Regions from separate parts of the Bradyrhizobium sp. B124 genome, predicted to be linked through region 1. Evidence: predicted binding sites of a transcription regulator. Region 1 holds the regulator's gene; each other region holds the start of a gene.
The links. Region 1 encodes PhoB, which activates phosphate uptake and scavenging genes when phosphate is short. Its sites were predicted from a motif close to TGTCATNNANCTGTCAT; they were not measured.

Region 1 (7,077 bases):
GCCGGCCGACGCGATCACCGTCGTGCGCCGTTCGGACGGTTCGGGCACCACCTTCAACTTCACCGACTACCTCTCCAAGTCGAACGCCGACTGGAAGTCCAAGGTCGGTTCCGGCACCGCGGTCGAGTGGCCGGTCGGCGTCGGCGCCAAGGGCAACGAAGGCGTTGCCGGCAACATCGGCCAGACCAAGAACGCGATCGGCTATGTCGAATACGCCTATGCCAAGCAGAACAAGCTGACCTACACCGCGCTGGTCAACAAGGCCGGCAAGACCGTGCAGCCGACCATCGCCGCCTTCCAGGCTGCTGCGTCGAACGCCGATTGGTCCAAGGCTCCCGGCTACTACGTGATCCTGACCGACCAGCCGGGCGAAGCCTCCTGGCCGATCACCGCGGCGACCTTCATCCTGATGCACAAGGATTCGACCGACAAGGCGGCCTCGCAGGAAGCGCTCAAGTTCTTCAAGTACGCCTTCGAGAAGGGTGGCAAGGCGGCCGAAGAGCTCGACTACATCCCGATGCCGGAATCGGTCGTCAAGCTGATCGAGAAGACCTGGTCCTCGGACATCAAGAGCTAAGTCTGACGCTTTGAACAACGCCTGTGCCACCTCTCAAGGGCGGCACAGGCGGACCGATTGAGATCCGGGCTCCATCACCGCGGCAAGTAACGCGGGGCGGGGCCCGGGCTCGCGCCCCGGGAGGCGCAACCGGAACGACGCCCGGCCAAATGCGTCAGTGAAGATCGCTTCGGGGCGTAGCGGTTTGCGTAGCTTTCACATAGTAATGAGGGGATTGGCGTGGCAGACATGGCTGTTCAGAGCGATGTGATGGAAGCCGCGGGACCTTACGATCGCGCCAAGGCCCTCAGCGCCTTCAAGCTCGGTGATCTCACCTTCTATTGGGTCACCCGCATCTCGGCGATTTCGGTCCTGTTGATCCTCGGCGGCATCATCCTGTCGCTGATCGCCGGCGCCTGGCCGGCGATGAAGGAATACGGCTTCGCCTTCCTCTGGACGCAGCGCTGGGCGCCCTCGGCCGATCCGCCGGTGCTCGGCGCGCTCGGCCCGATCTACGGCACCCTGATCACCTCGGTCATCGCGATGACGATCGCCATTCCGGTCGGCATCGGCATCGCCATCTTCCTCACCGAACTCTGCCCGCAAATGCTGCGCCGCCCGATCGGCATCGCCATCGAGCTGCTCGCCGGCATCCCCTCGATCATCTACGGCATGTGGGGCTTCTTCGTGCTGGGCCCGTTCCTGGCCAACACGTTCCAGCCCTTCATGATCAGGATATTCGAGGGCGTCCCGGTGCTGGGTGCGGTGTTCGCAGGTCCGCCGTCCTATCTCAGCCTGTTCAACGCCGCGCTGATCCTCGCCATCATGGTGCTGCCGTTCATCACTGCGATCTCGGTCGACGTGTTCAAGACCGTGCCGCCGGTGCTGAAAGAGGCCGCCTACGGCATGGGCTGCACCACATGGGAAGTCGTCCGCAGCGTCGTGATCCCCTACACCCGGGTCGGCGTGATCGGCGGCATCATGCTGGCACTCGGCCGCGCGCTCGGCGAGACCATGGCGGTGACCTTCATCATCGGCAACTCGTTCCGCATCTCGTCGTCGATCTTCGCGCCGGGCACCACGATCTCGGCGGCGATCGCCTCCGAATTCGCCGAGAGCGACGGCCTGCACCAGTCCGGGCTGATCCTGCTCGGCCTCCTGCTGTTCGTGCTGACCTTCTTCGTGCTCGCCGGCGCGCGGCTGATGCTGATGCGGCTTGAAACGAAAGCGGGGAAATAGCGCCATGAACCCGATCTACAAATCCCGCCGCCGCAGCGACATCGTCATTCGCGCACTCTGTGTCGGCGCGGCGCTGTTCGGCGTCACGTGGCTGGCGCTGATCCTGTTCACGCTGGTCTATAACGGCCTTGCCGGCCTCAGCGTGCAGCTGTTCACCCAGAACACGCCGCCGCCGGGCTCGACCGAAGGCGGCCTGCTCAACGCCATCGTCGGCTCGGTCATCATGACGGTGATCGGCGTCGGCATCGGCGCGCCGCTCGGCCTGTTCGCCGGCACCTACCTCGCCGAGTACGGCAAGCACGACAAGCTCACCTCGGTGATCCGCTTCATCAACGACATCCTGCTCAGCGCGCCTTCGATCATCATCGGCCTGTTCATCTATGGCGCAGTGGTGGTGCCGATGCGCGGCTTCTCGGCGATCGCAGGCAGTCTCGCGCTCGCCGTGATCGTGATCCCGGTCGTACTGCGCACCACCGAGGACATGCTGCTGCTGGTGCCCAATCCGCTGCGCGAGGCGGCCTCCGCGCTCGGCCTGCCGCGTTCGCTGGTGATCAAGCGGATCGCTTATCGTGCTGCGCGTAGCGGCTTGATCACCGGCGTGCTGCTGGCGACCGCCCGTGTCGCCGGTGAAACCGCGCCGCTGCTGTTCACCGCGCTGTCGAACCAGTTCTTCAGCCTGGATCTGACCAAGACCATGGCCAACCTGCCGGTGACCATCAACAACTTCGTGCAGAGCCCCTACGCCTACTGGAAAGAGCTGGCGTGGAGCGGTGCGCTGCTGATCACCTTCACTGTGCTCGCGCTGAATATCGGCGCGCGTATCCTTGGTGCCGAAAGGGCCGCAAAATGACCGAGCTTTCCGTCTCAACGACTGTCGCGAGCCACGTTCCCCAGGTGCCGCTGCCGGAAGCGCCGCCGAAAGTCACGGTGCGCAACCTCAACTTCTATTACGGCGAGCACCACGCGCTGAAGAACATCAACCTGACGCTCGGCACCAACCGCGTCACGGCGTTCATCGGCCCGTCGGGCTGCGGCAAGTCGACCCTGCTGCGCATCTTCAACCGGATGTACGATCTCTATCCGGGCCAGCGCGCGGTCGGCCAGCTGATGCTGGACCAGACCAACATTCTCGATCCCAAGCTCGACCTCAATCTGCTCCGCGCGCGGGTCGGCATGGTGTTCCAGAAGCCGACGCCGTTCCCGATGACGATCTACGAGAACATCGCCTTCGGCATCCGCCTCTACGAAAAGATCTCGAAGTCCGAGATGGACGACCGGGTCGAGAAGGCGCTGCGCGGCGGCGCGCTGTGGAATGAGGTCAAGGACAAGCTGAACGCTTCCGGCCTGTCGCTCTCCGGCGGCCAGCAGCAGCGCCTGTGCATCGCGCGCACCGTGGCGGTGCGTCCCGAGGTGATCCTGTTCGACGAGCCGTGCTCGGCGCTCGATCCGATCTCGACCGCCAAGGTCGAGGAACTGATCCAGGAGCTCTCCGAAGACTACACGATCGCAATCGTCACCCACAACATGCAGCAGGCGGCGCGCGTCTCCGACAAGACCGCCTTCATGTATCTCGGTGAACTGATCGAGTTCGACGACACCAACAAGATCTTCACCTCGCCGAGCGATCGACGCACCCAGGACTACATCACCGGCCGGTTCGGCTAGCGCATGGTCCGCAAAATTGGGTACCGGTTTTCCGACCGGATCATGCGAAACTGAGGACACCAAATCGTGATCCCCGGGATCATGAGGGAGACAAGCGATGGCTTCTGAACATACCGCCAAGGCATTCGACAGCGACCTGCAGGAGTTGACCCGCCTGGTCGCCGAGATGGGCGGCCTCGTCGAGCGGATGATCACCGAGTCGGTCGACGCGCTGATCCGTCGCGACGTCGCGCTCGGCAAGCGCGTCGTCGCCGCCGACATCGAGATCGACAATCTGCAGCGCGTCATCGAAGAGCGCGCGGTGCTGACGATCGCCCGCCGCCAGCCGATGGCGATCGACCTGCGCGAAATCGTCAGCGCGATGCGCGTCGCCACCGATCTCGAGCGGATCGGCGACCTCGCCAAGAACATGGGCAAGCGCGTCGCGGCGCTGGAGAGCGATTTCCAGCCGCTGAAGCTGATCCGTGGCCTGGAGCACATGACCGACCTCGTGCTGTCGCAGGTCAAGTCGGTGCTCGACGCCTATGCCGCGCACGATCTGCCGGCGGCGATGAACGTCTGGAAGGGCGACGAGGAGGTCGATGCGATCTGCACCTCGCTGTTCCGCGAGCTGCTGACCTACATGATGGAGGATCCGCGCAACATCTCGTTCTGCATCCATCTGATGTTCTGCGCCAAGAACATCGAGCGGATCGGCGATCACGCCACCAATATCGCCGAAACCGTGTTCTACATGATCGAGGGCCAGCAGATCACCGACAAGCGCCCGAAGGGCGACATGACCAACTTTGCCACCACGGTGCCCGGTACCTAGGACATGATCCGCAGGCGCGGAGCCGGATTGTCTTCACGACAAGTCGTTTCCGCGGGGATTATGCTCAGGAAAGTAAGCGTTTCGGTTTGCGTCTGGGCAACGGATCATCACAGAGAGAGAACTTAAGCCGATGAGCGCACGCATTCTGGTAGTCGAAGACGAGGAAGCGCTGACGACACTGTTGCGCTACAACCTCGATGCGGAAGGCTACGATGTCGAGACGGTGGGGCGCGGCGACGATGCCGACACCCGCCTGAAGGAGCGCGTTCCCGACCTCGTGGTACTGGACTGGATGCTGCCGGGCCTGTCCGGCATCGAGCTGTGCCGCCGCCTGCGGGCGCGGCCCGAGACCAAGCAGCTTCCGATCATCATGCTGACCGCGCGCGGCGAGGAGAGCGAGCGCGTGCGCGGGCTTGCCACCGGCGCCGACGACTACATCGTCAAGCCGTTCTCGGTGCCGGAACTGCTGGCACGGGTGAAGGGCCTGCTGCGCCGTGCGAGCCCGGAGCGGCTTGCGACCGTGCTGACCTATGGCGACATCGAGCTCGACCGCGAAAAGCGCCGCGTGGCGCGCTCGGGACGTCCGATCGATCTCGGTCCGACCGAGTATCGGCTGCTCGAATTCTTCCTCGAGCATCCCGGCCGCGTGTTCAGCCGCGAGCAGCTGCTCGACAGCGTCTGGGGCCGCGACATCTATATCGATGAGCGTACCGTCGACGTGCATATCGGCCGCCTGCGCAAGCTGCTCAATCCGGGCCGCGAGCAGGATCCGATCCGCACCGTGCGCGGCGCCGGCTACGCGCTCGACGACCGCTTCGCGAAGGCCGAACCGCAGCCGTAAGGCTGGCCGACAATCGTAAACCACAACACGGCGTCGTCCCGGCGAACGCCGGGACCCATACGCCGCGGCCGGCGCAATCGGCAAGCGGCCAGACGACTTTCTAACAACGCCCATTCGTGGTTATGGGTCCCGGCGAACGCCGGGACGACGCCGGTGATGTGACGTAGCCCGGATGGAGCGAAGCGAAATCCAGAACTTCATTCTCCGCTTCAAACACCGCGCCGGATTACGCTTCGCTCCATCCGGGCTACGAGCCACAAAAAAATCCCCGCTTTCGCGGGGATTTGTTTTTACAGTCCAGGCAGTTTCCCGAGTGCTTACTTGATCTGTGGCTTCGCCGACGGCCGGCGGCGATCGGCGGCGGGCTGATAGGCGACGCGCGAGTGATGCGCGCAATAGGGCAGACCGGCGAGCGCCTTGCCGCCGCAGAAGAAGAATTCCGGGCTCGAGGGATCGCCGACCGGCCAATGGCAGGTGGCCTCGTTGAGCTCGAGCAGCGACAGCCGCTGGCTCATCGGCACCACGTTGTCGAAGGAGATCGGATCGGGCTCCATCTCGACCTCGAAGGCGTGCGCAAGCGCAGTGTTGCCGCGCGAGACCGGGCGCGCCACCCGCATCATGTGCTGGGCGGGGCGGGCCTTGCGCTGCCGCGGCGCGGCCGTGGAGGGGGCCTTGGCGCGGCCGGAGAGGCCGAGCCGATGCACTTTGCCGATCACGGCGTTTCGCGTCACATTGCCAAGTTCCGCCGCGATCTGGCTGGCCGAGAGGCCGGATTCCCAGAGCTTCTTCAGCTGCTCGACGCGATCGTCGGACCAGGTCAATACAGTCATCACATTCTTCCTTTCGCATGGCGCCGGCCACTCATCGGAGCGGCGCTGCGAGCCAATCTGGACAAATATCCCTGCGGCCAGAATCCCTTAGCCCTCGCCGGGCACGGTGTTGCGCCCGAACGTTTACGCGAGACACGAAGGCTACTTAGAGGGTCCAGTACTGCCGCACGAGATGTCGTACCCGACAGGCCAAACGCTACAATATGGCGTGACTCTGGCGCAAGAGTCCGCGGCCGTGCGTCCACATGTTCCCACAAAGTTAAGCATTGCTATGAGGCTTTTCCACCGCACCGGAATGCTCCGGATTGCGCCGGTTTCGCATTGCAGGAAGGCCGGCAAAGGCCGGCTCCTGGCGATTGACACTGACCGGCCGCCGCATAGAATGACCCGCACGTGCCGCCCGCAAAGGCGGCCGTTTTGTTTTCCGAAGCTGGCGGTTGCTGCGTAGGCGTCAAGGCGCGCGGCGATTGACGGCTTCAAACCGGCAGTGAACGCCATGACCAACGCCTCGTCGCATCTGCTCCCCGTCTTCGCCCGGGTCGATCTCGGCTTCGAGCGCGGCGAGGGCGCCTGGCTGATCGCAACCAATGGCGACCGCTATCTCGATTTCACCTCCGGTGTCGCGGTGAACGCGCTCGGGCATGCGCATCCGCATCTGGTCAAGGCGCTGCAGGAGCAGGCGACCAAGCTCTGGCACATGTCGAACCTGTTCAAGAGCCCGGACGGCGAGGTGCTTGCGGCGCGGCTGTGCGAGCAGAGCTTTGCCGACTTCGTGTTCTTCTGCAATTCCGGCGCGGAAGCGATGGAGGGCGTGATCAAGCTGGTCCGCCACCACCACTTCTCCAAGGGCCATCCCGAACGCTACCGCATCATCACCTTCGAAGGCGCCTTCCATGGCCGCACGCTGGGCACGCTGGCCGCGACCGGCTCGGCGAAATATCTCGAGGGCTTCGGCCCGCCGATGGACGGCTTCGACCAGGTGCCGCACGGCGACATCGAGGCGGTGAAGAAGGCGATCGGCCCGCACACGGCCGGCATCCTGATCGAGCCGGTGCAGGGCGAGGGCGGCGTGCGCTCGGCGCCGCAGGCGTTCTTCAAGGCGCTGCGCGCGCTGTGTGACGAGCATGGCCTG
Region 2 (7,077 bases), 4.3 Mb from region 1:
CGCGTCATCGAGATAGCGGTTGGTGCGCAGCCGCGGCTCGACGTGCTCGTTGCCATAGGCCGTCGTCAGCCGCGCGCCTTCCTGCGTGATCAGGAAGCGTGCGGCGTCACCGCTGCCGACCACGTCAAAGCCCATCATGTCGGCCCGCTCGTCGGCGGTGCCGTCGGTGTGGAAATCGCACAGCAAGGGAAGGGCGTCCGGCATGCGCAGCGCGCGCAGCCAGGCGTTCAGCAGCACCCGCTGCGTGATCGATTTGACCACCGATGGATCGGCACTCCTGAATGGCATGGGCTAACCGAATTCAAGTGGCTGCGGCGGATGTGCTGCCGTGTCGACGGTCTGGCCACGGGCATAAAGTCGCAGCCACGTGTTCAGGAAATCACGTTGCCGGATCGACTTGATGACCGAGGAATTGGCGCTCTCGAAATGCAAGGCTCTAACCGCCCTTAATACAATGGCGGGAGCTTCGGCGAGAGGCGGAAATATTCTATGAAAAGGAAAGACCGGAGCAAAACACCCTTAACGGCAGCTTTCCGAGGCGCAAAGCGCGCTCGAAGGCCATTCGACTAAGGATCAACCGGAACTGGTCGAGCCAATACTGCACTGCACAGCTTTCCACCTTGCGTAACCGCCGCAGATGACGGCATATTCCGGCCCGGAGGCGACAGGCCCCCGGACGGTTTCCAAGACGTACGGACAACCTGTCGAACACGAAAAAAGCTGGCCACGCGGGCGACGGGCTTCGCGGCGATGGCGTATGGGGGAATCTATTTGGCCGATGAGTTCATTCTCGAAACCAGCGGATTGACCAAGGAATTCGCGGGTTTCTTTGCCGTTCGCGACGTTGCGCTGAAGGTGCGTCGCGGCAGTATCCATGCGTTGATCGGGCCGAACGGCGCCGGCAAGACGACCTGTTTCAATCTGCTGACCAAATTCCTGAAGCCGACGGGCGGGCAGATTCGCTACAAGGGCCAGGACATCACCGCAATGCCGCCGGCCGACGTGGCGCGCCTCGGGCTGGTGCGCTCGTTCCAGATCTCGGCGGTATTTCCGCACATGACGGCGCTGGAAAACGTCCGGGTGGCGCTGCAGCGCCAGCACGGGTCGTCATTCGATTTCTGGCGCTCGAAAACCGTGCTCGACCGCTTCAATCCGCGCGCCCATGAACTGCTGAACGACGTCGGCTTGAGCGAGTTCGCCAACACGCCGGCGGTCGAGATGCCGTACGGCCGCAAGCGCGCACTCGAAATTGCAACGACGCTTGCGCTCGACCCCGAGATGATGCTGCTCGACGAGCCGATGGCCGGCATGGGCCACGAGGACATCGACAAGATCGCGGCGCTGATCAAGCGGATCTCCGCCAAATACACCATCCTGATGGTCGAACATAACCTCTCGGTGGTGGCCAATCTCTCTGACATCATCACCGTGCTGACGCGCGGGCAGGTGCTGGCGGAGGGCAACTACGCCGACCTCTCCAAGGACGAGCGCGTGAAGGAAGCCTATCTGGGAGCGGGTCATGGCTGAGGCGAAACTGGCGGAGAGGCCCGTGGCTGCGGCCGGCGCCGAGGTGCTGACGGTCAGCGATCTGCAGGCCTGGTACGGCGAATCCCACATTCTTCACGGGATCAATTTCAACGTGAGGGCGGGCGAGGTGGTGACGCTGCTCGGCCGCAACGGCGCCGGCAAGACCACCACGCTGAAGTCGGTGATGGGCGTGATCGGCAAGCGCACGGGCTCGATCCGTTTCGACAACAAGGAGATCATCCGCACCACCTCCGACCGCATCGCGCGGCTAGGGATCGCATTCTGTCCCGAAGAGCGCGGCATCTTCGCCAGTCTCGACGTGCGCGAGAATTTGCTGCTGCCGCCGGTGGTGCGCCCGGGCGGCCTGCCGCTCGACCAGATCTTCACCCTGTTTCCCAACCTGAAGGAGCGGCTCAACAGCCAGGGCACCAAGCTCTCGGGCGGCGAGCAGCAGATGCTGGCGATTGCGCGCATCCTGCGCACCGGCGCGCGCTTCCTGATGCTGGACGAGCCGACCGAAGGGTTGGCGCCGGTCATCATTCAGCAGATCGGGCACACCATTGCGCGCCTGAAGTCGCAGGGATTCACCATCCTGTTGGTCGAACAGAATTTCCGCTTCGCCTCGACCGTTGCCGACCGCTACTACATCGTCGAGCACGGCAAGGTGATCGACGGCTTCGCCAATTCGGAGCTGTCGGCCAACATGGACAAGCTGCATACCTATCTCGGCGTTTGAAGTCGCCGGAGCCAGAAAATTTAAGAACTGAGGGAATACGCCATGAGGAATACGATTTCAGCGCTTCTGCTTGGCACCGCGATGGTGCTCTCCGTCGCAGGCGTCGCCGCCGCCGACGACAAGACAGTGAAGGTCGGCGTGTTGTCGGATCAGTCCGGCCTCTATGCCGACCTTGCCGGCCCCGGCTCGACGCTGGCGGCGCAAATGGCGATCGAGGACTCCGGCCTCAAGGCCAAGGGCTGGACCATCGACCTGATCTCCGGCGATCACCAGAACAAGCCCGATATCGGCACCACCATTGCCCGCCAGTGGTTCGACGTCGACAAGGTCGACACCATCGTCGACGTGCCGAATTCCGGCGTCGCGCTCGCGGTCAATAACGTCGTGAAGGAGAAGAACGGCGTCTACATCAATTCGGGCGCGGCGACTTCCGATCTCACCAACGCGCAGTGCACGCCGAACACGGTGCACTGGACCTACGACACCTACATGCTGGCGCACGCCACCGGCCAGGCGCTGGTGAAGGCGGGCGGGGACACCTGGTTCTTCCTGACCGCCGACTACGCGTTCGGCGCGGCGCTGGAGCGCGACACCACCGCCGTCATCACCGCCAATGGCGGCAAGGTGGTCGGCGGCGTCAAGCACCCGCTCAACACCGCTGACTTCTCCTCGTTCCTGCTGCAGGCGCAGGCTTCCAAGGCCAAGATCATCGGTCTCGCCAATGCCGGCGGCGACACCACCAACTCGATCAAGCAGGCTGCCGAGTTCGGCATCGTCAAGGGCGGCCAGAAGCTCGCGGCGCTGCTGCTGTTCCTCACCGACGTCAAGGCGATCGGGCTGGAGACCGCGCAGGGCCTCAACTTCACCGAAACGTTCTACTGGGACCTCAACGACAAGACCCGCGCGTTCTCGAAGCGCTTCTCGGAGAAGATGAAGAGCGGCGCTCCTCCGACCATGGTGCAGGCCGGCGTGTATGCGGGCCTCACGCATTACTTCAAGGCACTCGAAGCGCTCGGCGGCAATCCGCATGACGGCGCCAAGGTGGTCGCGAAGATGAAGACGATCCCGACCGACGATCCGCTGTTCGGCAAGGGCGAGGTCGAGGCCAACGGCCGCGTCACCCACGACGCCTATCTGTTCGAAGTGAAGAAGCCCTCGGAGTCCAAGGGTCCGTGGGACTTCTACAAGCTGGTCGGCACCGTGCCGGGCAACCAGGCCTTCACGCCGCTCGACAAGAGCACCTGTGCGCTCCTGAAGAAGTGACGATCATGCCCGCCGGCCGTGGGCGCGGCCGGCGGGCTTCATCTATCCAGTGAAAGCTCATTCGATGCAGGCTCTCTACGCACAGCTTCTGGTGGGACTGATCAACGGCTCGTTCTACGCGCTGCTCAGTCTGGGGCTCGCCGTCATCTTCGGCATGCTCAACATCATCAATTTCGCGCACGGCGCACTCTACATGATGGGCGCCTTCGTGGCGTATTTCCTGCTCAATCTGGGCGGCATCAACTACTGGTGGGCGCTGCTCATCGCACCTGTCATCGTCGGCATCTTCGGCATGATCCTCGAGCGGACCATGCTGCAATGGCTGGCCGGGCTCGACCATCTCTATGGACTGCTGCTGACGTTCGGCATCGCGCTGATCGTGCAGGGCGTGTTCCAGAACTATTTCGGCTCCTCGGGCCTGCCTTACTCGATCCCGGATCAGCTCAAGGGCGGCGTCAATCTCGGCTTCATGTTCCTGCCGATCTATCGCGGCTGGGTCGTGATCTTCTCGCTGGTGGTGTGCCTTGCCACCTGGTTCCTGATCGAGAAGACGCAGCTCGGCGCCTATCTGCGCGCCGCCACCGAGAACCCGACGCTGGTGCGGGCCTTCGGCATCAACGTGCCGCGCATGATCACGCTGACCTACGGGCTCGGCGTCGGTCTCGCCGCGCTCGCCGGCGTGCTGTCGGCGCCGATCAACCAGGTCCGCCCGCTGATGGGCGCCGATCTCATCATCGTGGTGTTCGCGGTGGTCGTGATCGGCGGCATGGGCTCGATCATGGGCTCGATCATCACCGGCTTCGCGCTCGGCGTGATCGAGGGACTGACCAAGTATTTTTATCCCGAGGCCTCCAACACCGTGGTGTTTGTCCTGATGGTGGTGGTGTTGCTGGTGAAGCCAACGGGACTGACGGGACGGGCGGCCTGATATGTCAGCATTGACCGACGATACACTTCCGGTGACGCCGCGCGCGATGCGCGACGAGATGATCGTATTCGCCGTGATGGCGGTGCTGCTGGCAGTGGTGCCGTTCACGGGGATCTATCCCTTCTTCGTGATGCAGGCGTTGTGCTTTGCGCTGCTCGCCTGCGCCTTCAACCTTTTGATCGGCTATGGCGGCCTGCTGTCGTTCGGCCACGCCATGTTCCTCGGCACCGCCGGCTACGTCTCGGCGCATGCGCTGAAGGTGTGGGGGCTGCCGCCGGAGCTCGGCATCGTGGCCGGCACCGCCGCGGCGGCCTTGCTCGGCCTCGTCACCGGCTTCATCTCGATCCGCCGCCAGGGCATCTACTTCTCGATGATCACGCTGGCGCTGTCGCAGCTGCTCTATTTCATCTATCTGCAGGCGCCGTTCACCCATGGTGAAGACGGCATCCAGGGCATCCCGCAGGGGCACCTGTTCGGGATCTTCGACCTGTCGAAGCCGACGGTGCTCTACTACGTCGTGCTGGCCGGATTCCTTGCCGGCTTCCTTTTGATCTACCGCACCATCAACTCGCCGTTCGGTGAGGTGCTGAAGTCGATCCGCGAGAACGAGCCGCGCGCGATCTCGCTTGGCTACAAGACCGACCAGTACAAGATGCTGGCCTACATCCTGTCGGGCACGCTGGCGGGCTTTGCCGGCTCGCTGAAGGTGTTCGTGGCGCAGAACGCCTCGCTCACCGACGTGCACTGGTCGATGTCCGGCGAAATCGTGCTGATGACGCTGGTCGGCGGTCTCGGCACCATCTTCGGACCGGTGGTCGGCGCATTCGTGATCATCGCGATGCAGCAATATCTCGCCGGGTTCGGCCAGTGGGTGACGGTGATCCAGGGCGTGATCTTCGTGGCCTGCGTGCTGCTGTTCCGGCGCGGTCTGGTCGGCGAACTGGCCCACCTGTTGCGGCGGTCGCTGTAGGGCAGGGCACGCGATTTGCTGCCGACTTAGCGGTGGACGACCGCCCGTTCGGGCGGTCGATCCGGGTATTTTCCCCGCCAGATGCTCTATGACAGTTCTGTGACAGTCGCTAAAAGGGCTGTCCCGGAATGATGGAATTGAGACATGCTGCGCTGGTTTCGCGCCTTTCTGCCCAAGGAAGAGCGATTTTTCGACCTGTTCGCCCGCCACGCCCAGACCTCCGTGCGGTGCGCGCTGGCGCTGCAGGACATGCTGAAGGGCGGCGAGGAGACTCCCGTCTTCTGCCAGCGCGTCAATCAGTTCGAGAACGACGCCGATAGCGTCACCCGCGAGGTGCTGACCGCGGTTCGCCGCACCTTCATCACCCCGTTCGACCGCGGCGACATCAAGAACCTGATCACCGCAATGGACGACGCGGTCGACCAGATGCAGGCGACCGCCAAGGCCGTGATGCTGTTCGAGGTACGCGAGTTCGAGCCGCCGATGCGCGAGATCGGCACCTTGATCGTCGAATGCGCCAATCTGGTCGTCCGCGCGCTGCCTCTGTTGCAGGCGATCGGCCAGAACGTCTCGATGCTGACCCAGATCACCGAGGAGCTGACCAAGCTCGAGGGGCGGGTCGACGATCTCCATGATATCGGGCTCAAGGAATTGTTCCTGAAGCACCGCGACGCCAACACGATGGACTTCATCGTCGGCGCGGAGATCTACGATCATCTCGAGAAGGTGGCCGACCGCTTCGACGACGTCGCCAACGAGATCAACTCCATCGTCATCGAGCAAGTGTAAGTCGGGGACATCACGTGGACGCCACGCTGGGTCTTCCGGTTCTGACCATCCTGATCGCGGTCGCGCTGCTGTTCGACTTCCTGAACGGCCTGCACGATGCCGCGAACTCGATCGCGACCATCGTCTCGACCCGCGTACTGCGGCCGCAATATGCGGTGTTCTGGGCGGCGTTCTTCAACTTCGTCGCCTTCGCGGTGTTCGGTCTGCACGTCGCCAACACCATCGGCACCGGGATCATCGACCCGTCCGTGGTGGACGCGACCGTGATCTTCGCGGCGCTGGTCGGCGCGATCGTCTGGAACGTGATCACCTGGGCGCTGGGCATTCCCTCGTCGAGCTCGCATGCGCTGATCGGCGGCCTGGTCGGCGCCGGCATGGCGAAGGCGGGCATCTCGGCGGCGGTGTGGAGCGGGCTCACCAAGACCTTGCTTGCCATCGTCCTGTCGCCGCTGGTCGGCTTCCTGCTGGCGCTGGTGCTGGTTGCGATCGTGTCCTGGCTCTCGGTGCGCTCGACGCCGTTCGCGGTCGATCGCGCCTTCCGCATCCTGCAATTCGCCTCGGCGTCGCTCTATTCGCTCGGCCATGGCGGTAACGACGCACAGAAGACCATGGGCATCATCGGCGTGCTGCTCTACTCGCAAGGCCATCTCGGCGACACCTTCGAGATTCCGTTCTGGGTCGTGCTGGCCTGCCAGAGCGCGATGGCGCTGGGCACCCTGATGGGCGGCTGGCGGATCGTGCGCACCATGGGGCTGCGGATCACCAAGCTGACGCCGATGCAGGGCTTTTGCGCCGAGACCGGCGGCGCGGCCACGCTGTTCATCGCGACCTATCTCGGGGTTCCGGTATCGACCACCCACACCA
Region 3 (7,077 bases), 2.7 Mb from region 1:
ATGCCCTGGACCTCGACCTCGAAGCCCGGGAACGCATTGAAGCTCGCCTCGAACATCCGCAAGTAGTCGATCATCGGCTTGCTGCGTTCCGACAGTCGCTCGCCGGGCACGATGGTGGCGATGCCGGGCGGGTAGACCACGAACGGCGTCGCGGCGATGCGGCCGAAGATCTGGTCGATCGGCAGATAGTCGACGTCGTTGCGGATCAGATATTGCGCCGCCTGGCGCGGCGACATCGCGATCTCCGGGAGATGCTCGGGCAGGAATTGCTTGGCCTGCAGCGTGCTGACGCCGCCGTCGCGGAAGAAGCGGTGCATGTCGCCGCAGAGGTCGCGCAGCCGCACTCCGGTGTAGCGTTGCGGGCGGCGGCGGAAGAATTCGGGGATGACGTCCTCGACCAGCGCGTTGTCGTCGTGCAGCTTCTTGAAGGCGACGAGCCCGGACACCAGCGTGCCGGCCTTGCTGGCCTCGACGCCCGGCGTCAGCAGGAAGAGCAGGGAGTTGAGGTCGTTCTTCTCGGCGACGATCTGGTTCTCGCGCAGATATTGCGCGACGACCGGGGCGGGGATGCCGTGATCGGCATAGGCGCCGGTGGCGTGGTCGAACCCCGGCGTCAGCAAGGTGAGCTTGTTCGGGTCGGTCATGGCAAATCCCGCGGTCAGCTCCGGGAAGCCGTGCCAGGTTTCGCCCGGGCTGAGCTGCCAGTAGGACGGATTGGTCGCGAGCTGATCGGTCGAGATCGTCTCCCAGGCGACATTGTGCACGCCGTTCTCGCGCGCGACGTCGGGGATCATCACGCGGTCCGGCACGAACGGCTCGAAGAACCAGCGCCGCTCGGCGCGCGTCTCCTTCTCCTCGAACTCGCGCTTCACCGCGCGGATCTTCTTGCGCAGCTCGATGCCGAGCCGGATCGTGTCGTCCCAAAGCACTTCGCCGGAGCGGCCCTTCATCATCTGCGCGCCGACGTCGAGCGAAGCGAAGATCGGATAGAACGGCGAGGTCGAGGCGTGCTGCATGAAGCTTTCGTTGAAGCGGCGGTGCTCGACCCGGCGCTTCTGGCCCTTGATGTGGCGGTCGCGGATGTGGATCTGCGAGGCCTGCGAGAAGCTCGCGAGCTGCTTGTGGGTCGATTGGGTGGCGATGATGCCAGGCGCCTCGGGGCCGAGATTGGCGAGCCCCATCGCGAAGCGGCCGGAATAGATCGGGTGGAACTTCATGAAGCCGGCCCAGGCCTCGTCGAACAGGATGTAGTCGCAGAGATGGCCGATCCGCTTGAGGATCATCTCGGCGGAGTGGATGGTGCCGTCATAGGTGCACTGCTCGACCACGGCGACGCGGAACGGACGCTCCTTCTTCCAGGCGTTCTCGTCCTTGACCAGCGGGTGCTTGCGGATCTGGTCGCGCAGTGCGCCCTCGTCGAGCAGGTCCCAGCGCATCGGGCCGATCAGGCCCCAGGCGTTGCGCACCGTCGGCACATAGACCGGGATGCCGCCGCCGATCAGGAGCGCGCCGTGATGAGCGGCCTTGTGGTTGTTGCGGTCGAACAGCACGAGATCGCCGTCGGTAACCAGCGAGCCGAGCGCGACCTTGTTGGATGTCGAGGTGCCGTTGAGCACGAAATAGGTCTTCTCGGCGCCGAAGATCTTGGCGGCTTCCTTTTGCGCCCGCAGCGCCGGCCCCTCATGGGTGAGAAGGTCGCCGAGATCGAGCACGGAATTGTCGAGGTCGTCGCGGAACACCGCCTCGCCGAGATGTTCGACGAACACCCGGCCGATCGGGCTGCGGCTGTAGAACACGCCGCCATTGTGGCCCGGGCAGGTCCAGAGCTGGTTGCCTTCCTCGGCATAGTCGACCAGCGCCCCGAAGAACGGGGTCTTCAGGTTCTCGGCATATTGCTTCAGCCTGGAGATCAGGTTCTTGGCGATGAAGGGCGGGGTTTCCTCGGACAGGAACACGTAGCCGTCGATGAAATCGAGCACCTCGACCGGCAGGTCCTCGAACCGCTTGCGGCGGATCAGCAGGAGGATCGGGAAGTCGAGGCCGCGCCGGCGCATCAGATTGATCAGCGCCGCGGTCTTGCCCTCGAGACCCTTCTTGCCCCAGTCGACCACCATGCAGCCGATCGCCGCATCGGTCTGCACCGCGATCTCGGCATCTTCCAGTTTGCGGGCGCGGACCACCTCGAAGCCGGAGCGCTCGATTTCGGCGATGATCTGGTTGAAGCGGATGCCTTCGAGGTCGTCGGCCTCGAAAACCGGCGCCGCGAACAGGAAGTTGAAGCGTTTGAAATAGTCCATGCATGTCCCCGAAACTGGTCCGCTGAACCTGTCTGCACAATTCATGACAAAGAGATGACGGTCCCTCTGCGACGCCAAGCCCGATGGTCAAATTCGCGTCCACGCGCTGAATTCCCGATATTGCCAGCTCTCGGAAAGGAAGGCGTCATGCCCCAGCCTGCCAAAGATCCTGCCAGATCCAGCGTTGCGGACCATTTGACCGCGCTCGAGCGGCTTGCCCCGCTGATTGCCGAGCAACGGGCGGATTTCGACCGGGAGCGCCGGCTTCCCGACGCCGTGGTCCGCGCCCTGGCCGAGGCCGGAATGTTTCGGCTGTATCTGCCGAAAGCGCTGGGCGGGCCGGAATTCTCGCCGCTCGACTTCATGACGATCGTCGAGGCGGCCGCCGCGCTCGACGGCTCGGTCGGCTGGCTGGTCGGTAATGGCGGCGGCATGAGCCGGGCCGGCGGCTATCTGCCGGAGGAGGTGGTGCGGGGCTGGTTCGCCGATCCGCTGGCGTTCATCGCGAGCGCCACCGGGGCGATCGGGACGGCGGTCGAGGTCGAGGGCGGCTATCGCGTCAGCGGACGCTGGCCGTTCGGCAGCGGCGCGCCCCACGCGACCAGGTTCATGGGGCTGGCGAGCGTCAAGGGGCCCGACGGCAAGGACAGCCCGCCGATCTGCTGCTACGTCGATCGCGCCGACGTCCGCCTCCACGACACCTGGTTCGTGTCCGGACTGCGCGCCACCGGAAGCTGCGACTTCGAGATGCAGGACTGTTTCGTGCCTGACAGCCACACCCATCCGCTGGTCGACTTCAAGCCGACCCAGCCGGGTATCCCGTACCGGCTGCCGGGTCTCGCGGCGTTTTCCTGGACGGTCTCGGTCGTGCCGCTCGGGATCGCGCGCGGCGCGCTCGACGCCTTCATCGCGCTCGCGGGCAAGAAGCCCCGGCTCGGTGGCGTCGGCCAGCTGCGCGACGGTGAACTGGTCCAGTCGATGGTCGGCCGAGCCGAAACGGCGCTGCGCTCCGCGCGGGCGCTGCTGGTCGAGGACATGACGGAGCTGATGGCGGCGAGCGAGGCCGGAGGCGAGCGGCTGATTGAAGCGCGGCTGCTGCACCGGATCGCCTGCGCCAATGCCGGCGAAACCGCCGCGCGTGTCGTCGAGATGATCGCGGCGGCCGCCGGCACGGCCGCGATCTTCGAGACCGGTACGCTGGAACGTTCGATCCGCGACGTCCAGGCCGCGATCAAGCATGTCGCGATGACCCCGATCAGCTACGGGCTGGTTGGCCGCGTAAAACTCGGCCTGCCGCTCGGCACGACGCGGTTTTAAGCAGGGCCGCCGGCGGTGCAGGCTTCTTGCGTCGAGCGGTCAGGAAGCGACCGGCACCAGGCCGTAGCGCAGCATCGTCTCTTTCATCCTGGCTGGATCGGGGGCACCCCCCGCCATCAGGACCGCCATGTCCTTGAAATATTGCGGTCCGAGCGCGCCGGGGCTGAGGAGGCAGAGGCAGGTCGCCGGACCGTTCGAGCGGTTGGTGAAGCCGTGCACGACACCGCGCTTGATGAACACCGACTCGCCGGGCCCGATGTGGATCTCCTTGCCGTCGACCCGCCAGGTCGAGACGCCCGAAAGCCCGTAGATCGTCTCGTCCCAGCTCTCGTGATAGTGCGGAATCGGCATCCGGGCATTCGGTTGCAGCGTCATCTCGAACAGATCGACGCTGCCGCCGGTGGTCTCCTTGCTCTGCAGGAATTTGAGCTGCAACGTACCGAAGTCAATCAGATCGGGCATGACGGACTCGCAAATGGTTCGGGTGCCCACGATAGCGGACGGCGCCGAAGGAAGCCAACGGCGCGTGCAGCCCGGACGCGCGATGCGATGTCCGGGCCGGATCTAGTGATCCCGTATTCCGCTCATGTCGGCTCCGCGCCGGTGCGCTCAGTAGACGAGGTTCGTACCCGGCGGCTTCTCCAGTGCGGCTGCCAGCGTGCGATACTCCTCGCAGTCGGTGCCGCAGATCTCGCCGATCCGCTGCAGATGATACTGCGCCTGGTCGCGGTTGCCTTGTTCGATCTGCCACAGACCGTAGTAGTTCCACGTCAGCACGTGGTTGGGATCGGCCTTCAGCGCGCGCTCGTACCAGACCTGCGACTGCTTGTAGTCGCCGAGCTTGCGATAGGAGTAACCGATCAGGTTCGCGACATCAGGATGATCATCGCGGCCGAGCGCGTTCAGCTGATCGATCGCGGCGGCGTAGTCGTTGCGTTCGTAGATCGTCGCATAGGCCGCGCGATAGCTGTCGCGGAATGCCGGATCATCGAAGCCGGATTGCTTGATCGGCTTCTTGACCCTGTGCGTGGTCTTTCTGTCCTTCTGCTGGGGATAGGCCGGCGCAGGCGTGCTGTAGCTCGACCCGTAGAAGTCTCCGCCGCCTGCTCCTCCTCCGCCGCCACCACCACCTCCACCGGCGGCGAGGGCAGTGTGCGGTGGGAACAGGATGATCGGCGCTGTCAGAAATGCCGTAAGCATTGCGAGCTTCATCGGTGACTTGATCATGCGCACCTCCCGACTAGACGTGGACAGTCATTGATCTGAAGCACTAACTCCCGATCGCGAGAGACATTCCGCGCGTTCTGAAAAATTGTTTGCCGATGCGGCAATCGCACTGTCGCTTCCGAACGTCGCGCGTGCACGTGCGCCGAATGTTTTGTTCGCACCATCGAATGGCGGAGTGGAAACTAACATCGGTGTTAGAATTGGGCCGGTCGCACATGGGCAGTGTGAAGGGCAGGTCAGCGTCAATGCGTGTAGTCCGGATGAGCGAAGCGATATCCGGGATCTTTCTTTCCGCATATCGCGGAGCCCGTCATCGGGCGCGCATGTCGCGCGAGCCGTTGGCTCATGCGGGCTACAACCGCCGTTACTTCCGCCGCTACTTCTGCTCCAGGTACCAGGCGCCGTCCCAATCCGCCGCCGGCGGATTTTGCCTGAACGCTGCGACGCGCGCCTTCATGGCGATCGACGGTCCGTCGACCGGCGCCGCAGCCAGTGCGGCAGTGAAAGCTTGCTCGGCGTCGTCCCAGCGGCGGTCGCGATAGGCGGCGAGACCATCGGCGTAGCGCTGCCGCAACTCGGTCTGCGCCGGCGTCAGTTGATCCTTCTTGCCGAGTATCTCGAACACAGCGACCGGCTGGGTCTGGCCGACGGCGACGAGGCGGTCGATCTCGCGCAGCTCGATGGTCGCGGCGCAGGCGCTCGCGGTGGCTTCCGAGATCAGGCTGCGGCTGCCGTAGAACTTGTTGGCGCCTTCCAGCCGCGAGGCGAGGTTCACGGTGTCACCGAGCACGGTGTAGCTCATCATGAATTCGGAGCCGATGCTGCCGACCAGCACTTCACCGGTGGCGATCCCGATCCGGATGTCGCAATCGGCCGGGATGGCGCGCACACCGAGCAGTTCGGGCAGATCCTTGCGCAGCTGGTTGACCTGGCCGATCATGTCGATGGCGGCAAGCGCGGCCAGATGGGTCTGTTCGGCTTCCTCGACGAAGGGGGCGCCCCAATAGGCCATGATGGCGTCGCCGATATATTTGTCGATGATGCCGCGATGTGCATGGACCGGCGCGGACATCGTCGACAGATACAGGTTCATGATCTTGACGAGACCGCGCGGCGTCACGCCTTCGCTCAGGCTGGTGAAGCCCTTCATGTCGCAGAACATCACCGTCATGATGCGGCGCTGTCCTTCGGTGGCGGCGATCGCCGGCTGCTCGAGCAGGCCCTCGGCGATCCGCGGATTGATGTAGCGGCCGAAGGTCTCGCGGATGCGCTGGTTGTGACGCAGCGTCTCGATCATGCGGTTGAAGGCGGCGGAGAGCTGGCCGATCTCGTCCTGGGTCGTGATCGCGATGGTGCCGTCGAGGCGGCCCGCCTCGACCTCGCGGGTGCCTTCCAGCAGCCGCATCACCGGGCGCGTGATGCCGCTGCCGACCAGCATCGCGAACACGAAGCCGAGGATCGCGGCAATCGCGGTCACGACACCGGAGATGATGATCGCCCGCTGCTGGGCACTCATTACCTTCGCCGCGGCCGAAGCGACCTGCGCCAGCATGTCGGTACGAATGCCTTCGATCTTGTTGTTGAAGTCGTCGCGCAGGACGTCGGCGCGGAGCGTGGTCGCTTTCGCGGCCGCGAAGTCCTGGGCGTCGAGCTGGTCGAGCAGCGTCTTGTTCTCGGCATTCAGGCGCATCAAGAGATCGTTGACGGCATTGTCGATGCGGTCATCGAGGCGCCCGAGGGCGGCGTTGTCCGACGGGGTCGAGGGATCGGCGATGATCGAATCGATCAGCACGCGCGCTGCATCGGCCTCGCGTTTGATCGTCGGCTCGATCTCGTCGAAGGTCTTGCGCGCCGCGTCGTAGCCGCTGGCTTCCCCCGGCGCCTGCATCTTCGCCATCATCATCCGGCGCATCGCCAAAGACCGCTCCAGCGAGCGGATGTTGACGCGGGCGAGATGACCATAGGCGGGGATGTAGCGGTTGGTGAGCTCATCCAGGAGATGGCCGACCTGGCCCGCCATCACCATCGACAGCAGCGAGGTGATCACCGCGAGGACGATGAGTCCCGCGGCGATGCCGACGATCTTCTGCCTGATCGAATTGCGAAACATGCCCAGCCCGGCCGCAGCTGCAATAAGCGGATCACCCCCGCCATGGCGGCGAACCAGCTAATAGAGTTCCGCGGCCCGCGGTGCAAGCGACCGGCGTGGCCTGTCCCGTCGCCGGGCGGCGGCTGG
Region 4 (7,077 bases), 4.4 Mb from region 1:
CGTTGATGGCGGAGGAGATGGCGCACGACTTCCGCCTGCCGATCGTCCGCGTGATCGAAGGCTCGGGCGGCGGCGGCTCGGTGAAGACGATCGAGACCAGGGGCGCAGCCAATCTGCCCGGCGGTGTCGGCGGCACGCGCTGGTACTGGTACACGACCGCCAATCTGGCGCGCGTGCCGGTGGTCGGGCTCGGGCTCGGCTCGGTCGCAGGCCTTGGCGCGGCGCGGCTGGCGGCCACGCATTACTCTGTGATGACCAAGAGCTCCGCGATGTTCGTCGCTGGCCCGCCGGTGGTGAAGCGCCTGGGTCAGGATCTGACCAAGCAGGAGCTCGGCGGCGCCGACATCCAGACCCGCGCCGGCGCGATCGATCAGGCGGTCGAGACGGAAGCGGAGGCGTTCGACTACGCGCGGCGCTTCCTATCCTATCTGCCGGCGTCGGTCTACGATCTGCCGCCGACCATTCCCTGCACCGACGATCCGGAACGTGCCGAGGAATCGCTGCTGAAGGCCGTGCCGCGCAACCGCAAGCAGGTCTACAAGATGCGGCCGATCATCGATGCGGTCGTCGACAAGGGCTCGTTCTTCGAAGTCGCCGCCAATTTCGGACGGCCTGTGATCACCGGACTGGCGCGGATCGAGGGCAGGGCAGTGCTGCTGCTCGCCAGCGATCCCTTCCACTACGGCGGCTCGTGGACCGCGGACGCCTGCCAGAAGGTGGTGCGCTGGGTCGACTTCGCCGAGACCTTCCATCTGCCGGTGGTCTATCTGATGGACTGTCCGGGCTTCATGATCGGGCTCGAGGCGGAGAAGTCGGCGACCATCCGCCACGGCGTGCGCGCGATGGCCGCGGTCAACCAGAGCACGGTGCCGTGGTGCACCATCATCATCCGCAACGCCTTCGGGGTTGCCGGTGTGGTGCATCAGCCGGCCAACCGCTTCTCGATGCGCTATGCCTGGCCGTCGGCCTATTGGGGCTCGCTGCCGCTCGAGGGCGGCATCGAGGCCGCCTATCGCGCCGAGATCGACGCGGCCGCCGATCCCGCGGCCAAGTTGCGCGAGATCGAGGATCGCCTCAACAAGCTGCGCTCGCCGTTCCGCTCGGCCGAGAAGTTCTGGGTCGAGGAGGTGATCGATCCGCGCAAGACCCGCTCGCTGCTCTGCGAGTTCGCGCGTCTCGCCGAGCCGATCCGCAAGGCCGGGCCGCCGAGCAACATGTCGACGCGGCCGTAGGAGCTCTCCCAATCGTCATTGCGAGGAGCGCAGCGACGAAGCAATCCATATCTCCGCAAGCGGTGATATGGATTGCTTCGCTTCGCTCGCAATGACGGTCGAAGGAGCGACCTTATCTATTCCGCTTCGCGATGCACGTCGTGGATCACGATGCCCATGCCGTTCTCCGGCATCTTGATCCAGTCGCGGCGCTTCAGCGAACGCTTGGTGTCCTCGTGTCCGCTCCCCCAATGCTCGCGCATCGAGGTGCCGGAGAATTCGTGGTCCTTGGCGTCGCCCTCATAGGCCTTCTGCTGATAGATCAGCTGCAACAGCGTGATCCCGGGCAGCCGGCTGTTTGCTTTCTTGAGCTGGCGTTCGTCTTCCGACAGATGGTCATCGGGAATCTTTGACAGCGCGTTGTGCAGGGCCGTGCGCAGGTTGTAGGTCTTGCGGTAGACGTCGGTGTTGTAGCGGGTGCGCGACGAATACATGATGTCCTTGTGCCGGGCCATCACGTCCTGGATGTCGCGCGGCAGCGCACCGCGCGCCGAGAACAGGTCGACCTGGAACACCAGCGAGTTCATGTTGTCCTCTTGGTCGAGCAGGTGCTGCAGCGGCGTGTTGGAGACGATGCCGCCGTCCCAGAAATGATCGGTCCCGACCTTCACCATCGGCAGCGCCGGCGGCAGTGCGCCGCTCGCCATGATGTGCTCGGGGATGATCTCGTCATGGGCATTGTCGAAATAGATGAAGTTGCCGGAGAGCACGTTCACCGCGCCGACCGCAAAGCGCATCTTCTTGGAATTGATGCGGTCGAAATCGACCAGCTCGAGCAGCGATTCACGTAAGGGCGTGGTGTCGTAGTAGCTCGTGGCGGTGCGCGCGCCGGCGGGGCTGAGCCACGGATTGCTCTGATGCGGGGTGAAAAAGCCGGGCTGTCCAAGCGTCGTCGTCAGCCATGAACTGGTGAAATTGCGCGCCTTGCGGAAGATGTCGCCGTCCGGCGTGTAGTGCCAGATTTTGCGGGAGGTGATGCGATCCCAGAACGTGTGCAACCGCTCCAGCCGCCTCTCGGGCGGATTGCCGGCGATGATCGCCGAGTTGATTGCGCCGATCGAGACGCCGCAGACCCAGTCGGGCTCGATGTTGGATTCGTGCAGCGCCTGATAGACGCCGGCCTGATAGGCGCCGAGCGCGCCGCCGCCCTGCAGCACCAGCGCCACGCGATCGCACCCTTCGGGACGCCAGCCGGGCGTCGCGTGTTCGATATCGTCGACATGAGGGGACCGCGCGTCCATATCAGACACTCCAAAAAATTGCGGCGAGAATTCAGGGTGCCGATGACGCCGTGATGACAAATGCAGCGCCAGCGCACGGCGCGTCCGGCATGGCTGCCTGCATGGTTAGCATTGGCCTCCACGGCAAGACGCAGGTCATGCCCGTGACGGAAATCCCTCATATCGCTGTCAATCTCGGCCGCTAGCCTCCGCGCAATATTTCCGATCAGGGGGTTATCGCGATGCGCAGGGAAGATCTGCTCAAGCTTCCGTCCATGCCGGCTGCCGGTCCGAGCTATCCCGCCGGTCCTTACCGCTTCATCGATCGCGAATTCCTCGTCATCACCTATGAGACCGATCCGGAATTGATCCGCGCCGGCCTGCCTGAGCCGCTGGAGCCGATCGAGCAGGCGATCGTGCATTACGAATGGATCAAGATGCCCGACAGCTCCGGCTTCGGCAGCTACACCGAGTCTGGCCTCGTGATCCCCGCGCGGCTGCACGGCGAGGAGGTCAACTTCGTCTGCCAGATGTATCTCGACGATGATCCGCCGATCGCGGCCGGCCGCGAGATCTGGGGCTTTCCGAAGAAGTACGCCCATCCCAAGCTCGAGATCGTCAAGGACACGCTGACCGGCACGCTGGAATATGCCGGCCAGCTCGTCGCGATGGGCACGATGGGCTACAAGCACGAGAGCATGGCGGGCAATGGCGACATCACCCGCGCCACGCTGTCGAAGACGCAAGTCAATCTGAAGATGATCCCCGGTGTCGACGGTCATCTCGAGATCTGCCAGCTGGTTGCGATCAACCTGACCGACATCGTCGTCAAGGGATCGTGGATCGGGCCGGGCCGACTGCATCTCGTGCCGCACGTCAACGCACCGGTCGCGGACTTCCCGGTCAAGCGCGTCGTCGGCGCGCATCATTACATCGCCGATTTGACGCTGCCGTTCGGCCGCGTCCTGCACGACTACAACAAGGACGTCGCAGAGGCGGCGGCACCGACCGGTCTCGCTGCGGAGTAGCAGCGAGGCTCGATCAGGCCGCGACCGGCTTCGCCTCCGGCGCGACCTTGGGCTGCGGCCGCGAGATCGCCAGCACACTCAGCGCGGCGATCACGCAGAGCGCGCCGGCGATGAAGAATGCCGGCAGATAGCTCGCATAGAGCGTGCGCGACAGCCCGGCGCCGAACGCGGCGGCGCCGGCGCCGAGCTGATGCCCGGCGAAGATCCAGCCGAACACCAGATTGGCGCGCTCGGCGCCGAAGCGCTGTGCGGTCAGGCGCACCGTCGGCGGCACGGTCGCGATCCAGTCGAGCCCGTAGAACATCGCAAACAGCGACAGGCCGTAGAAGGTGAAGTCGGAGTACGGCAGATACAGCAGCGACAGCCCGCGCAGGCCGTAATACCAGAACAGCAGCCGGCGATTGTCGAAGCGGTCCGACAGCCAGCCCGAGATGATGGTGCCGAAGAAATCGAAGATGCCCATCGCGGCGAGCAGGCTCGCGGCCTGCACCTGCGGAATGCCGTAGTCGAGGCACATCGGGATCAGGTGGACCTGGACGAGGCCGTTGGTCGAGGCGCCGCAGACGAAGAAGGTCGCGAACAGGATCCAGAACACCGACGATTTCGAGGAGTCGCGCAGCATGCCGAGCGCGGCCGCCATGATTGGCGCGTTGGCCGGCGGCGGCGCGGGGAGCGGCGCGGTGCCCTCGTCGCCGAACGGACGCAGGCCGACATCGCTCGGCCGGTCGCGCATCACCATCAGCACGGCAAAGGCGGCGACGCCGAGCATGACGCAGACGAGGCCAAGCGCGACGCGCCAGCCGTAGCGATCGGTGATGGTCGCGAGCAGCGGCAGGAAGGCGAGCTGTCCGGTCGCGACGCTCGCAGTGAGCATGCCGATCACGAGGCCGCGTCGCGCAACGAACCAGCGCGTCGCGATCGTCGCGCCGAGCACCAGCGCGGTCATGCCGGTGCCGATCCCGATCACCACGCCCCACAACAGGATGAGCTGCCAGACCTGCGTCATGGCGAGCGAGGCCAACAGTCCCGACACCACGATCAATTGCGCCGCCAGCGTCACGTTGCGCAGGCCGTAGCGGTTCATCAGCGCCGCGGCGAACGGCGCCATCAGCCCGAACAGGATGAAGCGGATCGACAGCGCCGAGGAGATTTCCGCGGTGGACCAGCCGAATTCCTTCTGCAAGGGCACGATGAAGACGCCGGGCGCGCCGACGGTGCCGGCCGAGATCAGCGCAGCCAGGAAGGTGACGGCGACCATCACCCAGCCGTAATGGATGTTGCGGCGGGCGAGGGTGGAAGCAAGCCGGTTCGAGATCATTGGGCCCCGGATGAAATGCGATGAGGGTTCTATTCGTGACGCACAATATGCCACGAGGGAGCTATGGCTAAAATGCCAAAGTTCCCTCGTTTTCGGACTCGGGCGTGGGGCCGTTTTTAAACTTAGTGCGTGACCCGCTCGACGGCGATTGCGGTGGCTTCGCCGCCGCCGATGCACAAGGCGGCGACGCCGCGCTTGAGGTTCTGCGCCTCCAGCGCGTGCAGCAGCGTCACGATCAGCCGCGCGCCGGTGGCGCCGATCGGATGGCCGAGCGCGCAGGCGCCGCCATTGATGTTCAGCCTGTCACGCGGAATTCCGAGGTCGCGCTGCACCGCCATCGCGACCACCGCAAACGCCTCGTTGATCTCGAACAGGTCGACATCGCCGACGCTCCAGCCGACCTTGTCGAGCAGTTTTCTGATCGCCGGGATCGGCGCCGTGGTGAACCATTGCGGCTCCTGGCTGTGGGTGGCATGACCCTTGATCTCGGCCAGCACGGGCAGGCCATCGCGGTCGGCGAGCGAGCGCCGCGCCAGGATCAGCGCCGCGGCGCCGTCGGCGTTGGCCGAGGAGGCGGCCGGCGTGATGGTGCCGTTGGCGCGGAACGCCGGCTTCAGCCCGGGGATCTTTGCCGGATCGACCTTCAGCGGGTGCTCGTCATTGGCGATGATGCGCGGACCGGCCTTCTCGCTAAGCGTGATCGGCGCGATCTCCGCCTTGAAGGCGCCGCCCTCGACCGCCTTGCGGGCGCGGCTCAGCGTCTCCATCGCGAAAGCGTCCTGGTCGGCGCGGGTGAACTGATAGGCTTCCGCGGTGGCCTCGCCGAAATCGCCCATCGAGCGGCCGGTCTCATAGGCGTCCTCGAGCCCGTCCATCATCATGTGGTCGATGATCCGGTCATGGCCGGCACGATAGCCGCCGCGGGCCTTTTGCAGCAGATAGGGCGCGTTGCTCATGCTCTCCATGCCGCCGGACAGCACGATCTCGGCCGAGCCGGCCTTGATGATGTCGTGGGCCAGCATGGTCGCCTTCATGCCGGAGCCGCAGACCTTGTTGACGGTGGTGGCGCCGGTGGCGTCCGGCAGCCCGGCGCCGCGCGCGGCCTGGCGGGCGGGGGCCTGGCCCTGGCCGGCGGGCAGCACGTTGCCCATGAACACCTCGTCGATGCGCTCAGGCGCAAGCTTGGCGCGCTCCAGCGCCGCACCGATCACATGCGAGCCGAGCTTGTGCGCCGCGAGCGGCGTGAGCTCGCCCATGAAGCGGCCGAGCGGGGTGCGGGCGGCGGAGAGGATGACGACGGGATCGGTGCTGGTTGCCATGGCAGGATTCCCTTCAATGCCGGGGATTTGATTGAATTATTCTCATCATATGATGCGCTGCAAAAAATGCAACTCCACGTCCTATGACAAAATGTCGTGTTCGCATGAGTTGGAGGGGCCGGGATGGTTCCGCAATCACCACCGTCGTCCCGGCGAAAGCCGGACCCATAGCCACCGCACTTGATGACGAACGGGATTGTGGCCCCAGCGTCGTGCAGCAAATCCTATTTCGGGTAATGGGTCCTGGCTTTCGCCAGGACGACGATGAGGATGAGGCGCAATTCAAGAGTCGAGCCGGGCGATGACAGTTGAAGATGAGGACGCAGCTTCGCGTTCTCGCGACATGATTTGTCCGAGCTTTGCTTGTCGTTCCGCCGCTCTGAGGACAGAGGGCGCAGGGAAAGCCGGGTGCCGATCGCACCCATGGGCCCCGAGCAATGGGTAGGAAGCTCGGGGGTAGGACCACAGGTGTAACCGGAGCAATCCGGCTTTCCCTGCGCGATGGCTTACGGCTTACTTCGTGCTCTCCCCGGCGAGACTGGGCTTGTTTGTCACCGCCATCGCAAAACGCTTTCGCGCTCTACGAGAGGACACCTGCCGCTAGGGCGTCAGGACCACACGACTTCACCGTCCGTCTCATGCGCACTCGTCAGTTGCGCAATCAGCGTCCACCGCATCCCACGCCGCGTTCGTGACGACCGCGAAGCGCCCCTCGATCGGGTGAGATGAGCGAACCATACACTGAGTTGCAATTCGGATAAAGCGAAATATTTTTGCCGCGGGGGCTTGCGCCGTCGGGCAACTCAGTGGCAGGGGCCGCGCTTCCATCCACCTGTCATTCCGGGGCTCGCGAAGCGAGAACCCGGAATCCATTCCACCACCAGCATGCGGCGCAATGGATTCCGGGCTCTCGCTTCGCGA

Region 2: AAFG13_RS02100 (DUF47 domain-containing protein) is a predicted target of PhoB. The motif match lies at 5,513-5,529, and genes of this name have one in related genera.
Region 3: AAFG13_RS09880 (Orn/Lys/Arg decarboxylase N-terminal domain-containing protein) is a predicted target of PhoB. The motif match lies at 2,341-2,357, and genes of this name have one in related genera.
Region 4: AAFG13_RS01495 (acetoacetate decarboxylase) is a predicted target of PhoB. The motif match lies at 2,555-2,571, and genes of this name have one in related genera.

What each region holds. Positions count from the first base shown of each region.
Region 1 is NZ_CP152413.1:4,759,794-4,766,870, reverse strand. Features, by position in the region: gene pstS (phosphate ABC transporter substrate-binding protein PstS) at 1-577, shown strand, start outside; gene pstC (phosphate ABC transporter permease subunit PstC) at 806-1,795, shown strand; gene pstA (phosphate ABC transporter permease PstA) at 1,800-2,645, shown strand; gene pstB (phosphate ABC transporter ATP-binding protein PstB) at 2,642-3,460, shown strand; gene phoU (phosphate signaling complex protein PhoU) at 3,558-4,274, shown strand; gene phoB (phosphate regulon transcriptional regulator PhoB) at 4,405-5,115, shown strand; gene AAFG13_RS22775 (GcrA family cell cycle regulator) at 5,433-5,945, opposite strand; gene AAFG13_RS22770 (aspartate aminotransferase family protein) at 6,442-7,077, shown strand, end outside.
Region 2 is NZ_CP152413.1:470,103-477,179, forward strand. Features, by position in the region: gene AAFG13_RS02070 (hypothetical protein) at 1-288, opposite strand, end outside; gene AAFG13_RS02075 (ABC transporter ATP-binding protein) at 772-1,527, shown strand; gene AAFG13_RS02080 (ABC transporter ATP-binding protein) at 1,520-2,263, shown strand; gene AAFG13_RS02085 (ABC transporter substrate-binding protein) at 2,306-3,526, shown strand; gene AAFG13_RS02090 (branched-chain amino acid ABC transporter permease) at 3,591-4,454, shown strand; gene AAFG13_RS02095 (branched-chain amino acid ABC transporter permease) at 4,456-5,424, shown strand; gene AAFG13_RS02100 (DUF47 domain-containing protein) at 5,569-6,213, shown strand; gene AAFG13_RS02105 (inorganic phosphate transporter) at 6,228-7,077, shown strand, end outside.
Region 3 is NZ_CP152413.1:2,046,528-2,053,604, reverse strand. Features, by position in the region: gene AAFG13_RS09880 (Orn/Lys/Arg decarboxylase N-terminal domain-containing protein) at 1-2,297, opposite strand, end outside; gene AAFG13_RS09875 (acyl-CoA dehydrogenase family protein) at 2,445-3,614, shown strand; gene AAFG13_RS09870 (cupin domain-containing protein) at 3,654-4,076, opposite strand; gene AAFG13_RS09865 (tetratricopeptide repeat protein) at 4,224-4,814, opposite strand; gene AAFG13_RS09860 (adenylate/guanylate cyclase domain-containing protein) at 5,218-6,951, opposite strand.
Region 4 is NZ_CP152413.1:351,808-358,884, forward strand. Features, by position in the region: gene AAFG13_RS01485 (carboxyl transferase domain-containing protein) at 1-1,232, shown strand, start outside; gene AAFG13_RS01490 (patatin-like phospholipase family protein) at 1,349-2,512, opposite strand; gene AAFG13_RS01495 (acetoacetate decarboxylase) at 2,734-3,519, shown strand; gene AAFG13_RS01500 (MFS transporter) at 3,533-4,837, opposite strand; gene AAFG13_RS01505 (acetyl-CoA C-acyltransferase) at 4,960-6,156, opposite strand.